DNA from 3 places in the Virgibacillus ainsalahensis genome. Region 2 is predicted to be linked to each of the others. Evidence: predicted binding sites of a transcription regulator. Region 2 holds the regulator's gene; each other region holds the start of a gene.

Region 1 (4,674 bases), 310 kb from region 2:
TCGTCCATTTTCAAATGCAATTACTGGAAATCCTCCAATCTTTTTTAGGGAAGAAGTCCGGTATATCCTTGGTCCAAGAGGAAAACGGTAAGACAGCAAGCCGGCTTTTCCATTGATAATGTTTCCCTTGGCAATCCTTTTAAAGAGAACGTCTCCTGCCAATTGCTTCCATTTTCTAAGATTTCCGTACAATACAGCTACATCCTCAGGTAGTCCCTCCAGGTTTTTTTTGACAATGGAAATAGCATCAGGATCGAGCCAATCATCAGCATCAAGCTCTAATATAAAATCAGTTTGTACATGGGGTAATAAATCGTTTAAAGCCCTTGCTTTTCCTTCATTCTCTTTGTTAAACAGCTTCACCTGTCTTCCGTCACTCCAATGCTGAAGCTTTTTGTCGGAACCATCCGTGGAACCGTCATCCATGATTAATACCTGTTCCGGTTGCTCATTCTGCAGCAAGCAGGAAGCAACTGCGGTTTCCACATACTTTTCCATATTATAATTTGCAATGAAAACAGTAAGGCTAGGGTGATTTGTTTTGATTTTCTTTAGCTGATATTTCTGTACAAATTTCTGTTTTTCTAAGGTATTAGCAGAACTATTTTTCTTTGCTTGCTTTACAAGGTCTTTTTTAAAGGTTTTGAGAGGAGACCTTATATTTGAAAGCCAGGCAGGAAAAAGAGCCTCCTTGAATGGCAACTGAACATGTGAGAAAAAATTTTGTTTCTTTAGAAAGGAAGTGCGAACAAGCAAAGGATGATGGATAGCAATGTTTTGGTTGTGATAGAGGGTCTCTAAGATCATTCGTGGATGGGAGATTTGAAGCGTATCGATACGAATAGCAGGAGAAAGGTAATCTGTATGGTGAAGAAATAACACATAGGGACTGTTTATTTTATGAAGATTCGTATGTAATGTTTTTCCTGGGTTCTTATCTTCGACGGTAATAGACTCTATATGGTCAATCCAGTCAAACGTATGCATCATTTTTAAATTTATTTTTTCCTCTTGAAAAACGAGAACAGATTTTAGTCTGGTATTAATTTCCTTTAAAGAGTTTAAAGCTTTATACAGTGCTTTCTTGTCAGAATAATGAAGAAGAATAGCAGTTATATCTTTCAACAGAAAGCCTCCATTCTTTCAAAGATTTCAGATAAGTATGATCCCTTACATTTATATGCAGTGGGCATTCTGGTTAGTATGAATATATGTAAATGTATGCTGGCAGGCTGTATAAAAGTCTATTTTCAGAAGATATAAGCAAGCAGTCTAGCAATGCTAGAGAAATGTGCAGATTGATTGGTGTATACGCCGGTTCAATTTGTTTTTTTATACATAAACATAATAGTAATCAATACAAGTCTTGTAGAGATTTAGGCCCATGAATATCACTCCGGGAAAAGTCGGCCGATCACCGGCTTTTCCTTTCTTGTGGTTACATTACATTTCTGTTATTCTTTACGACTGATTGGCATTACAGATAATCCTTAATTATACAAGAGAAGAGAGTTCTCTTCACGCATAATGCCCGCCAATCTTCTTACTCCGCTCCAGCGTAATCCCTGCCTCCGTATAACTACTGGCTCTTAATATCGCTGTTGATCCGAATTTGTCACGAATGGCATCCATGACATAGCCGATATCGTTTTTCTTAGCTCTGTCTTCAAATAAATCCAGTTGTGTTTCACCTTTTTCAAACAGGTTATCCAAGGTGACATAGACATGTCTAATGTTACTTTTCCCATCGTAAAATTTTTGGAAAAGCTGCATGCATATATGATAGACATCCATCGTGACATTGGTTGGGATTTCAGTGGATCTGGAACGGGAAAACCCTCCCCTGGTTTCTGTAGAGTAGGAGATGCCAAGGTGGATGGTTTTTCCTTGTTTATTTGCCGTTCGTGCTCTGCGGCATACTTCTTCACAGAGGTCAAGGATACAGACTGCAGCCTCTTCCTTCGAGTAATCCCGAAGTAAGGAAATTCCATGACCGAATCCTTTTTGTTCTGTTTTTGTAAAGTTACCGAAAACAGGGCTTAAATCAATCCCCCATGCATGCCAATACAGTTGTTCACCCATGATGCCAAATCGCTTTTTCAGATGATCCATGTTGAATTTTGCAAGCTGTCCGAGGGTCACAATCCCCATTCGATTCAGGTTGCGTTTCATCCGGCTGCCGATTCCCCAGATTTCTTCAATGGGGGAGGGCCAGAGCTTTTCTTCTACATCCTCATATGTGCATTCTGCAATACCCGCTTTTTTCGCATGCAGGTCCATGACCACTTTTGCTAGAAATTTATTATCGCCAATACCGATGGAAGAAGTAATCCCGAAGTTTTCCAGAATATCCTGCTTCATTTGTCTGGCTATCTTCCAGCGATTACCAAAAAGTCGCTGCAGTCCGTTGACTGTGACCCATACTTCATCAACAGAATAGGGATGGATTGCTTCTTTTGGTACATACTGATTAAGAAGCTTTATGATTTCAACGGAAACATGAAGATAATCAGCCATATGAGCGGGAACAATGTGAATGTCAGGGTCATCTGGCAGCTCGAAAAATCGACTTACATTACTGATTCCATATTTTCTTTTTAATTGTGGCGATGCGGCCAGGACAATACTCCCGGATCGATTTGGATCGCCTACCACCGCAAGCATTGTTTTCATTGGATTAAGTCCCAGTTTAACAGCTTCAACACTTGCATAGAATGAACGCATATCAATACAAAGTACATCATTTCGCGGGTACGAAGAATAATCCATTACTATTCACCACCTAAAAGGAACGTTTGTTCTTATTGTATGCAACCGGGATAAATTTAGCAATGGAAATTTATTCTTGGCTTACTGCATGAGCTCGGGCTAAAGCTTTATCTCCATAAAGGCTTGATAAAAAGTAATTCTAAGAAGAAAGATTCTGTATTGGAAAATATCGTTTAAATAAAAAGAGCCCCTTGTGGAGCCCCTGTTGTTGCTAAAAATGATTATGCTGCTTGTATTGTTGAATTTCCTGTCGTGCATTATGCAATTGTTCCTGTGTTTGCTGAAATTGTGGATTCTCTAATGCGCTGGCTCCTGATTGATCCTGAGCATCCTGCAATACTTGTTCAGCTTGCGTCAATTGTTGGATGGCCTGTTGCAATTGCTCTGGGTCTGCAGTGTCTTTTGCCTGCTGAATGTTGTCTTGAGCCTGTTGGACTTGTTGGGTAGCCTGTTGGATCTGCTGATGTGGATTCTGTTCTGCCATATCGAAAACCTCCATTGATCTATTCCCGGGTTTCTTGAAACTACCTATAGGCTGTCAAAGCCCGTACTTATGCAGTAAGAAAGTTTTCTGCCAAATAAGGAGCCCCACGTGGAGGCTCCCGTTAATGCTATTGCTGATTTTGGTTCTGTTGAGCCTGCTGCAGCTGTTGCTGAGCCTGCTGTAATTGCTGTTGAGCTTGCTGGAATTGTGCAGCCTGTGGAGAGTTAGCTCCTGCCTGATTTTGAGCGTTTTGCAACCCTTGCTGCGCTTGCTGCAGTTGCTGTTGAGCTTGTTGCAGCTGCTGCGGATCCGCGCTTGACTGAGCCTGTTGCACAGCTTGCTGCGCCTGCTGTACCTGTTGTTGAGCTTGCTGAAATTGCTGTTGTGGATTCTGTTGTGCCATGGTTAACAACCTCCAATAAATTTTTTGAGCTTCGATAGGCTCTCTATAGTATCATTCCAAATAATTCAGCCTATATGTACATATTTATAAAGTTTTTTCAAACACGCGGCTTTTACTAAAGAAAATGCTCTATAACAAAGGAATCGATCCATGCTTTGTTGAAATAGGAAGGAAAGGAAAAACAGACATAAACGGGGATGAAAAAATAACTATTTCAAACAGAGGAGTAATATATAGTGAAAGCACAACTTGATCAGTATATAAAAACGGAGGAGAAACTAAGGGGAGAACTGATTGGCATCAGTATCCGTTCGGCATTAACCGGAGAGAAAAGATATGACCATATGGGAAATACGCGCTTCAGCCCCGCCTCAAATCTGAAATTACTGACAGCAGCGGCTGCAATTTCTGTACTTGGCGAAGATTACACTTTCTCAACCGAGATCCGGACAAATGGAGAGGTAAAAGGAAATAAATTGGAAGGAAATCTCTATTTAAAAGGAAAAGGTGATCCTACATTAATGCCGGAAGACTTAGAGAAATTCGCCAATGAAATTCAGTCTAAAGGCATCATCTCAATTGAAGGGGACATCTTAGCGGATGATACATGGTATGATAATGTACGATTATCTGCGGATCTTAATTGGAATGATGAACAATATCATTACGGTGCACAGGTCTCGGCCTTGACCGTTTCACCGGATGAGAATTATGATGCTGGCTCTGTCATTGTGGAAGTAATTCCGGGCAACACTATTGGGGCAAGACCAATAGTACATTTATCACCCGGAACAGATTATATCCAAATTATTAATGAAGCTGTAACGGTTTCTGCAAATAAGGAAGCAGAATTACTGGTGGAGCGGAAACATGCAGAAAACACAGTTATCGTAAAAGGGACAATTTCTTTAAAAGGAGAAATTGAAAAAGAACGGATGTCTGTATGGAATCCAACCACATATGCATTACACCTTTTTAAACAGGCTTTATTGAAGCATGGTATTACCTGGTCTGGAAC
Region 2 (4,674 bases):
CAACATTAATTTCACTGATTTTTTTCTTGAGGCACGATTCATCTGATAAAACCTTTGAAGCACCTGAATTCCTTTTGGTTATACCAATATGGGTTGGAGGTGTATTGACTGGATTGTTCATCTACAAAAGCCAATCTCAGAAGTTTATCTATTTATTTCTATCTATCGTTATCACTTGGCTATCAAACCCCTTGGATTACAGATCGGCTCACTATTCCTATACCACATAAACGTATTAGCCATTTACTTTTTGGATTATAGTCTAAACCTTTTTTAAAATAAAATCCGAGAAAAGGCATTATAAAGGCTGGATTTAGACATGAAGTTGCCATCATTTAAGGATAAATATTCTAAAAGATGAAATGCTATAAATGAACATCCCATTGATAGGCAATACCTATGATTTTTATAGATACATTGATATTGAATAATACTCTGTAGCTTTATACAATTACTAGTATCAGAATACTTTCCTTATTTGTAATATATTGAAAGGGTACACGATAGAATTTTTCTAAAAATAGTTAAGAAATATTAAACGCGCAGTTTTTGACGATTGTTAACAATAACCGTGGTTCGAAATCTCCAAAATATCAACACTTAGGGTTCGTTGAGATGGAGCTGAAAAACAAACCAACCAATTCTGAATTAAATTGGATCCTTCGTTGACTTGATGAATATTGCTGTGGCTTGAGGGGGCGTACGCTCGACAGTAGAACATTGATAAGAGTATTATCCGGGTTGAAAGAGCTAGCAAACGGCCGTTCCACAGTGAGTAATGTGCAGATTTGGAGGGGTTTAGATGAGAGTGTGTTATTAATAATATTCGGGATCCATATCGAGCGGGAATTGGATATATGCAGAATAGACGTAGTATTGGGGACTTAACGCTATGCAGTAAAATGTATAGAAATATGAATACGAGGAGGGTTCTTTATGAAAATAGTAGTTATTGGTTCCGGTGCAATGGGAATGCTCTTTGGCGGCAAACTAGCGCTGCACGGATATGATACTACAATGGTTGATGTTGTTCCAGCTGTTATAGAAAAAATAAATAACCTAGGTTTATATCTAGAAGCTGATGATGGAGACCATTTGATTCCTATCAAGGCTGCGTTTGCAGAAAATATAAAAGAAGATGTAGATTTAGTCATTTTATTTACAAAAACAGTCTATTCAAGATCTGCTTTAGAGTCGGCAAAAAAATTTTTAGGTAGAGATACTTATGTGCTTACTCTTCAAAATGGACTAGGGAATATAGAATTAATCAATGAATATGTCCCAAACGATCACATTATTGTCGGAGTTACAAATCATCCAAGTGATATCAAGAGAATTGGACATATCAGTTCACATGGTTCAGGATATACAAAAATTATGTCCGCAAATGGCAAAGAAAATAAAATGCTATCTATCATTAATGACGCATTTCAAGATGCAGGTCTAAATAGTCAAATTGTTCCAGATATAATGGTATCCATTTGGGAAAAAGTTGCTTTTAATGCAGCAATTAATTCAACTACCGCTGTGTGCAGAATAACATGTGGAGAAATAGCTGTTACTGAACAAGGGAAACATCTTGTTTACACAATTGCAAAAGAAGCTGTTGCAGTTGCAAATGCTCACGGAGTAGCAGCTTCAGAAGAAACAGTTATAAATAATTTAACAACAATATTTAGAATTCATAAAAATCATTTTACATCAATGTCTACAGATATTGTTAACAAAAGGAAAACGGAAAATGAATTCATTAACGGTGGAATTGTAAAAAAAGCTCGAGAAGTAAATGTGGAGGTTCCTTATACTGAGGCATTATATGATTTAATTAGTACAATTGAAAATACATATGACATGCAAAAACTTACTACAGATACTGAAAAGGCTAATTAACCAACTTCGGAAAATAAGATAGAAATAAAGTATTCAAAGCATATTTTGAGAGTTAATGCTTTCAGAAAATTTAAGAATAGAAAACTTATTGTCCATGTGACTGTAGAAATTCAGTACAACTTACTATCGTTTCACTTCTATACATAGAGAAAATAAAAAAGCTGCCTGTCTGGCGGCTTTTTTAATGAATGTTTCGGTATAACCCAATAACCTTTCCAAGAATGGTTACATTATCATAGATTAAAGGGTCCATTGTTGCATTTTCCGGCTGTAGGCGAATATGATCTTTTTCTTTAAAGAAACGCTTAACGGTTGCTTCATTTTCATCGGTCATTGCAACTACAATATCACTGTTTTGTGCTATATTCTGCTGCTTTACAATGACCATATCACCGTTTAAAATGCCTGCTTCTACCATACTGTCACCATCAATAACAAGAATAAATAATTTATCATCAGGACTTGCACTTGAACTAGGTAAGGGGATAAATTCTTCAATATTCTCAACTGCAGTGATTGGGAGACCTGCTGTTACTTTACCAATAACCGGTGCATATCTTGCTTCTTCCTTAGGAATATTACTGTCCTCTGATAAATCCAATACCTCAATTGCTCTTGGTTTGGTAGGATCTCTTCTTATATATCCTTTACTTTCAATTCTTGAAAGATGTCCATGGACCGTAGAGCTGGAAGCAAGACCTACCGCTTCTGCAATTTCACGTACTGAAGGTGGATATCCCTTTTTACTGACTTCATCTTTTATATAATCAAGAATCAGCTGCTGTCTTTTTGAAAGCTTATTCATCTATCAAACACCTCGCACATATAGTATTTATTAATGATAGTTTACCATCTATGTTTCAAAAAAACAAACGTAAGTTCGAGAAAGAGATTGACAGGACCGTATGTTCGTGTATACTATAATCACGACCAGAACAAAGGTTCTAAAACTAATAGGAGGCATGTTGATATGTTTGAAAAAATAACAAAAACAGACGCATTTTATTTAGTTGCATTTATAATAATGTTAGGGTTTTTATACTTTGCTATGATAACCAGTTGATTGTTTATAAGAAGGAGTTTTTGTTGTGAACGTTATAATATATTGCAGGGTCAGTACAAATAAAACAGAGCAGGAAACATCATTGGCCAGACAAAAGCAGGAATTGGAAGATTTGGCGGTTCGTTATAATTTTACAGTAACGGAATGTATAGAAGAACAGGCGAGCGGATATGAGATTGATCGGGAAGGGATTTTTCAAATGCTGGATCACTTCTCTTCCGGTGATGCAGACTGTCTATTAATACAGGATGAGACGAGATTAGGACGTGGAAATACAAAGATCGCCTTATTCCATCAGTTGCAGAAATTAAATATATTAATATATACCGCTATACATGACGGGGAATTAGAATTATCTGAATCAGATTCGATGGTTCTGCAAATCGTCGGTATTGTGGAAGAATATCAACGAAAAATCCATAACGCCAAAATCAGGAGAGGAATGAAAAAAGCAGTCAGTGAAGGATACGATCCAACCAGAAATTTATCTAATCAGGATAAAGCATCTGGAAGAGAACGAATACCTTTCCCTATTGAAGAAGTAGTACGACTAAGAGCAAACGATCTTACATTTGAGGAAATCACAAAAACGTTAAATAACCTTGGATTTTCTGTATCAAAAGCAACTGTGCACCGAAGATTTAAGGAATTTCAAAATACTTGATTCTCATATATAGGAAGGGTAATATAAAAGTTCAGAAATAATTATGATTGAAATATTTCTGAACTTTTTTTGAAATTACGTCTCTATTAAGGAGGTTCCTATCATATGTTATCAAAAGAAAAAATCGAACGGATTAATCAACTGTCAAAAAAGTCAAAGGAAGAAGGGTTGACTGCTAAAGAAAAAGAGGAGCAGAAAGTTCTTCGTGAAGAATATTTAAAAAATGTTCGAAGTTCATTTAAAAACCAGTTTAAATCTATGACAGTAATGGACCCTGAAGGAAATGATGTTACACCTGACAAGGTAAAAGATCTACAGGACCGAAATAAAAAACATTAGAAAATATAGGGTTTAAAGCGTTACCATAATAAATTTATCACACAAGTCTTTTCATAACACTTGTTAAAGACAATGTTTCATTATAAAATAAATATGTGAAAAAATAACAAGTTAAAAATAGTAAAGGAGATAATACATGTCTAACAACATCGAACAGCAATCTATAAATACAATTCGTACATTGTCTATTGATGCAATTGAAAACGCAAACTCAGGCCATCCGGGCTTACCGATGGGAGCTGCACCTATGGCCTATACATTATGGACAGATTTTATGAATCATAATCCAAAGAATTCCAAATGGTTTAACAGAGACCGTTTTGTATTATCTGCGGGTCATGGCTCAATGCTTTTATATAGCTTACTGCATTTATCTGGTTATAATGTCACGATTGATGATCTAAAAGGATTCCGTCAATGGGGATCAAAAACTCCAGGACACCCAGAAGTGAATCATACAGATGGTGTCGAAGCAACGACCGGACCACTTGGACAAGGTATTGCTATGTCTGTTGGTATGGCAATGGCTGAAGCTCATTTAAGTGCGAAATTTAATAAAGATGACATTAAGGTTGTAGATCATCATACGTATGCAATAGTCAGTGATGGAGATTTAATGGAAGGGATTTCTCATGAAGCTGCATCATTGGCAGGTCATTTGGGATTAGGTAAACTTATCGCATTGTATGATTCAAATGATATTTCGTTAGACGGTGAA
Region 3 (4,674 bases), 1.3 Mb from region 2:
TTCATGGCGGAAACCGCGGATATGTTATCTCAAAAGCATCAACAAGTGATTTTACCGGACATGCGCGCAGGCTGTTCCATGGCGGATATGGCCAATATCACGCAAACCGAGCGAGGCTGGGAGAAGATGCAGGATGCATTCGGTGACACGATCCTTCCCCTCACCTATGTCAATTCGACAGCGGCGATTAAAGCATTTGTCGGAAAAAATGGCGGTGCGACTGTGACATCCTCGAATGCGGGGAAAATGCTGGAATGGGCGTTCACACAGAAGGAGCGCATTCTATTTTTACCAGACCAGCATTTGGGAAGAAATACTGCCTATGATCTCGGCATTCCACTAGAAAATATGGCCGTGTGGGACCCAATTAACGAGACATTTGAATACGATGGTGACAACCTGCAGGACGTACAGGTCATTCTATGGAAGGGCCACTGCTCCGTGCATGAAAATTTCACCGTGAATAATATCGAACATATTCGCAAAACAAAGTCGGAAACGAATATCATCGTCCACCCGGAATGCTCCAGGGAAGTCGTTGCCGCATCCGATTACGCAGGCTCGACCAAAAAAATCATCGAAACGATCACAGCCGCGGCACCTGGGAGCGCATGGGCAGTCGGCACCGAGATGAACCTCGTCAACCGCCTCACCCAGCAGCATCCGGATAAAGAAGTATTTTCATTGAATCCGATGATGTGCCCATGCCTGACCATGAACCGCATCGACCTCGCCCACCTCCTATGGTCACTGGAAACGATCGATAAGGGGGAAATTGCGAACCAGATTAAAGTTGAGGCTGATGTAACGAAGTGGGCAGTGATGGCGCTGAGTCGGATGTTGGAGCGAGCTTAGAGTTCCGATCAGGCTCGGCTGGTGGTGATGTTTTGCAAGATTCGGGCGATGATCACTTGCCTGGAGGCGTCACTCTTCGGGGGGATGAACGACTGAATGCAGAGATGGAGCCAGCATTCGGGCACTCATCATGGGGATGAACGACTGAATGCAGAGATGGAGCCGGCATTCGGGCACTCTTCAGGGGGATGAACGACCAAATGCAGAGGTGGAGCCGTTATTCGGTCACTCATCGGGGGGATGAACGACTGAATGCAGAGGTGGAGCCGGCATTCGGGCACTCTTCGGGGGGATGAACGACTGATTGCAGAGGGGAAGCCGGCATTCGGGCACTCTTCAGGGGGATGAACGACCAAATGCAGAGGGGGAGCCGTTATTCGGGCACTCTTCAGGGGGATGAACGATTAGATTCGGGCGGTTCACTGGCCCGTGCGTGATGTTTTATTAGATTCGGGTAATGCTCTCTCCATTTGATGGGCAGCTCGCTTGTTTCGGAGGGTCTCCTCCTGCCAGAAATCGGGTTGCCCGCAAAAGTGCGCATAAGAAAAGGGCCAGATCCCCCCACCGCATTAACGCTTTAACACTTTAATGCGACGGGGGACAGGCCCCTTATTAGAAATATTATTATTCTTTCGGTTGTAAATCTTCAATTGAATCAATGTCCATATATTCAGGTACAGTCAAACCAATTATTGTACCTTCTAAGTTTGGACCTAAATCAACTATATCTTCCTTATATTCTTCATAGAAAGCACCGTGTGTTACAGGCAGCCATGGAGCAAGCGATGCGTCAGCTTCACCGTTTGCTATTGCTTGGAACACAATTGCCGGGTCGACAGGTGTTAATGTTACCTGAAATCCTTGTTCTTCTAATACTAGCTTCATTACTTGACCAGAAGCACGTTCAGAATCCCATGGGGTTAATACCAGTTCGATTTCTTTTCCATCTACCCGCTCTACGCCTTCTGTCCATTCATCTACTTTATCCTGATTCGCTTCTACCCAATTACTTGCCGCTTCCTCAATGGGAATATCTTGTGCCTCCAGCATAACTCCTTCCATATCTTCTACTTCCCAGTAGAAACGGTCAAGAATTTCATAAGCATTTGGCATGTCCTCTTCTAAACCCGTTCTTGTTATGGTATTTATGTTCTCCTCTTCACCAAAAGAACCATTTGGATCCTCTAAATATTTCAAGTCATGAGAAGCAAACATAAAGTGTGGATTCCAACCTACTACAACAATTGGTTCTTCGTTTCTAATTGCCTCATCTAGCTCGGTTAACATACCTGCAGTGGAACCTTCTACAACTTCCCAGCCCGCTAAGCTGTCATATTCCTCTAAAGCGGTTTGTGTAAGACCCATTGCTCCTGCTCCAGGCTCAATACCTATAATTGTATGCTCTACCGCTTCACTTACGCTAGTAGTCTCTTCACCTGCATTATCACTATCCTGTTCCTCTTCTCCATTACCGCATGCAGCCAACAGTAAAACAAAAAATAAGGCAAGCGTGATGCCAATTAACTTTGATTTTCCCAATTTTCCTTCCTCCTTCTAACTTCAAAAGGACGATACATTATGTACATTATGGTATGTCCTCATTAATTAATAACTTTTTGAAAGCATAATAAATATAGTACAATAGATATATTTCCCAATCAATTTGGATGAAATGCTGTTTTACAGAATGTAAGCTAATACAAGTTACGATTGTTTACTTAGACTTTATAATTCGCAAAATTACTGTAAATATGTAAAATCTTAAGAGGAATTTTATATTGGCGGGGCCTGTCCCCCACCGCGTTAATGCTTTAATGCTTTAACGCTTTAATGTGGCGGGGGACAGGCCCCCTAAACAGGCCCCCTAAAATGAATGACAAGGAACGTTTGTTTGTGTATAATAAGATATAAACTTAATATTTTCTGAAGGATGTGGTAAAATGATAACAACCACGGTACATGAAAAACCAACGGATTATGGAACGACTTCACCAGACGAAGATGGCCTCTGGAAGAAGTTGATTGCGGATTTTTTTGAGGAGTTTATGTTGTTTTTTGCTCCTGAATTATATGAGGAAATCGATCATTCCAGATCACCGGATTTCCTTCAACAAGAGCTCTATAAGGAGGTTATCCAGGAAAAGAAAGGCAGGAATAATGCCGACCAAATTGTGAAAGTATTTTTGAAGAATGGCGAAGAAAGATGGATCCTAATCCACATCGAAGTACAGGGAAAAGTTAACGAGGCATTTTCCAAGCGGATGTTTCGCTATTTTTATCGGCTTTACGATAAATTTGACAAGGAAATTTATGCAATTGCCCTGTTAACAGATATCGGAAATACGAAGCATACCAATCAATTTCACTATTCTTTCCATGGAACCGAAGTCGATTACACGTACAATGCCTATCAATTTCGTGAAAACGACCTGGAAAAACTCAAGCGCTCATCCAATCCTTTTGCTGCAGCTGTGATCGCAGGAATTTATGCCAGTAAGACCAGGAAAGATGCAGATAAGCGCTACTTTTTTAAGCGGGAACTTATGACCCAGCTGCTACGAAACATGGACACACACCAAGGCTACAACCACACACAAATATCTCCATTAATTTATTTCATTGATTATTTATTACAAATCCCAGCATTTTTAACGAAATTAAGAGACGATGTTACCCCACTTTTAAGAAAGGAGGCGGCCCAACACATGCAGGCTGAACGATCAAATCCATCACCAACACTCGCTGAAATCTTCGCCGATTTGGAAAAGGAAGGCATGGAAAAAGGGAAAGAAGCAGCGATGAAACAACTTGCCCTGGAATTAATCCAGGAAAACTTTTCTGATGATTATATTGCAAAACTGACGAAATTGAGCGTGGATAAGGTGGAAGCATTAAGGAAGTCACTTTAGTTTTGAAAGTTCCAGAATATCTTTTCCATTACCGGCACTTCTAAGAAAGGAGGCGGCTCAGGCACATGCAGGCTGAACGATCAAATCCATCACCAACACTTGCTGAAATCTTCGCCGACCTGGAAAAGGAAGGCATGGAAAAAGGGAAATTACTTGGGAAAGAAGAGGGAAAAGAACTGGGTAAGGAATTAGGTAAAGCAGAAGCGACGAAACAATTTGCGCTGAAGTTAATCCAGGAAAACTTTTCTGATGATTATATTGCGAAACTCACAAAATTGAGCGTGGATAAGGTGGAAGCATTAAGGAAGTCACTTTAGTTCCGTTATAAGCAAAACACATGGTGATTCTCCCGCCATGTGTTTTTATCCATGATTGGGGGCCTGTCCCCCACCGCGTTAATGCTTTAACGCTTTAATGCAGCGGGGGACAGACCCCACCTAAACTTCTTCTTTTTTCAAATAAGTAATGCTGTACCCTGCGAAAGCGAGAATAATTGAAATAATTGGTACGGCAAAATTCAGGATGGCGTATGGTGCGTATTGAAAAGCATGGACGCCGAGGGTTCCATAAATAAATACGCCACATGTATTCCAGGGCACGAAGACTGATGTCAATGTTCCACCATCCTCAAGTGCGCGTGATAGATTTTTTGAATGCAGGTTTTTCTGTTTGTATGCATGACTGAACATCCGTGATGGGATTACGATCGAGATATATTGCTCAGAGCATGTAATGTTTGTGACAAAGCTTGATAGAATCGTTGTCGGAATGAGGCTTTTTGCTGATTTTGCCAGTTTCAGAATCTGGCTGACAATCGCATTTAACATGCCTGTATGCTCCAGCACGCCACCAAATGTTAAAGCGACAATAGTCAGGGAGACGGTATACATCATTGAATCAAGACCGCCGC

What was found. The regulator LexA, encoded in region 2, represses DNA repair genes until DNA is damaged. The targets are predictions, from matches to a motif close to CGAACATATGTTCG.
Region 1: ACZ427_RS06140 (DNA polymerase IV) is a predicted target of LexA. The motif match lies at 2,789-2,802, and genes of this name have one in related genera.
Region 3: ACZ427_RS01250 (RpnC/YadD family protein) is a predicted target of LexA. The motif match lies at 2,736-2,749, and genes of this name have one in related genera.

The regions. Positions count from the first base shown of each region.
Region 1 is NZ_AP043943.1:1,307,764-1,312,437, forward strand. It holds gene ACZ427_RS06135 (glycosyltransferase family 2 protein) at 1-1,125, opposite strand, end outside; gene ACZ427_RS06140 (DNA polymerase IV) at 1,519-2,769, opposite strand; gene ACZ427_RS06145 (hypothetical protein) at 2,981-3,253, opposite strand; gene ACZ427_RS06150 (hypothetical protein) at 3,381-3,656, opposite strand; gene dacB (D-alanyl-D-alanine carboxypeptidase/D-alanyl-D-alanine endopeptidase) at 3,893-4,674, shown strand, end outside.
Region 2 is NZ_AP043943.1:1,619,327-1,624,000, forward strand. It holds gene ACZ427_RS07720 (hypothetical protein) at 1-121, opposite strand, end outside; gene ACZ427_RS07725 (ketopantoate reductase family protein) at 937-1,890, shown strand; gene lexA (transcriptional repressor LexA) at 2,072-2,695, opposite strand; gene ACZ427_RS07735 (YneB family resolvase-like protein) at 2,979-3,617, shown strand; gene ACZ427_RS07740 (DUF896 domain-containing protein) at 3,723-3,956, shown strand; gene tkt (transketolase) at 4,093-4,674, shown strand, end outside.
Region 3 is NZ_AP043943.1:280,265-284,938, reverse strand. It holds gene nadA (quinolinate synthase NadA) at 1-855, shown strand, start outside; gene ACZ427_RS01255 (glycine betaine ABC transporter substrate-binding protein) at 1,480-2,394, opposite strand; gene ACZ427_RS01250 (RpnC/YadD family protein) at 2,796-3,764, shown strand; gene ACZ427_RS01245 (RpnC/YadD family protein) at 3,830-4,081, shown strand; partial or broken gene nhaC (Na+/H+ antiporter NhaC) at 4,202-4,674, opposite strand, start outside.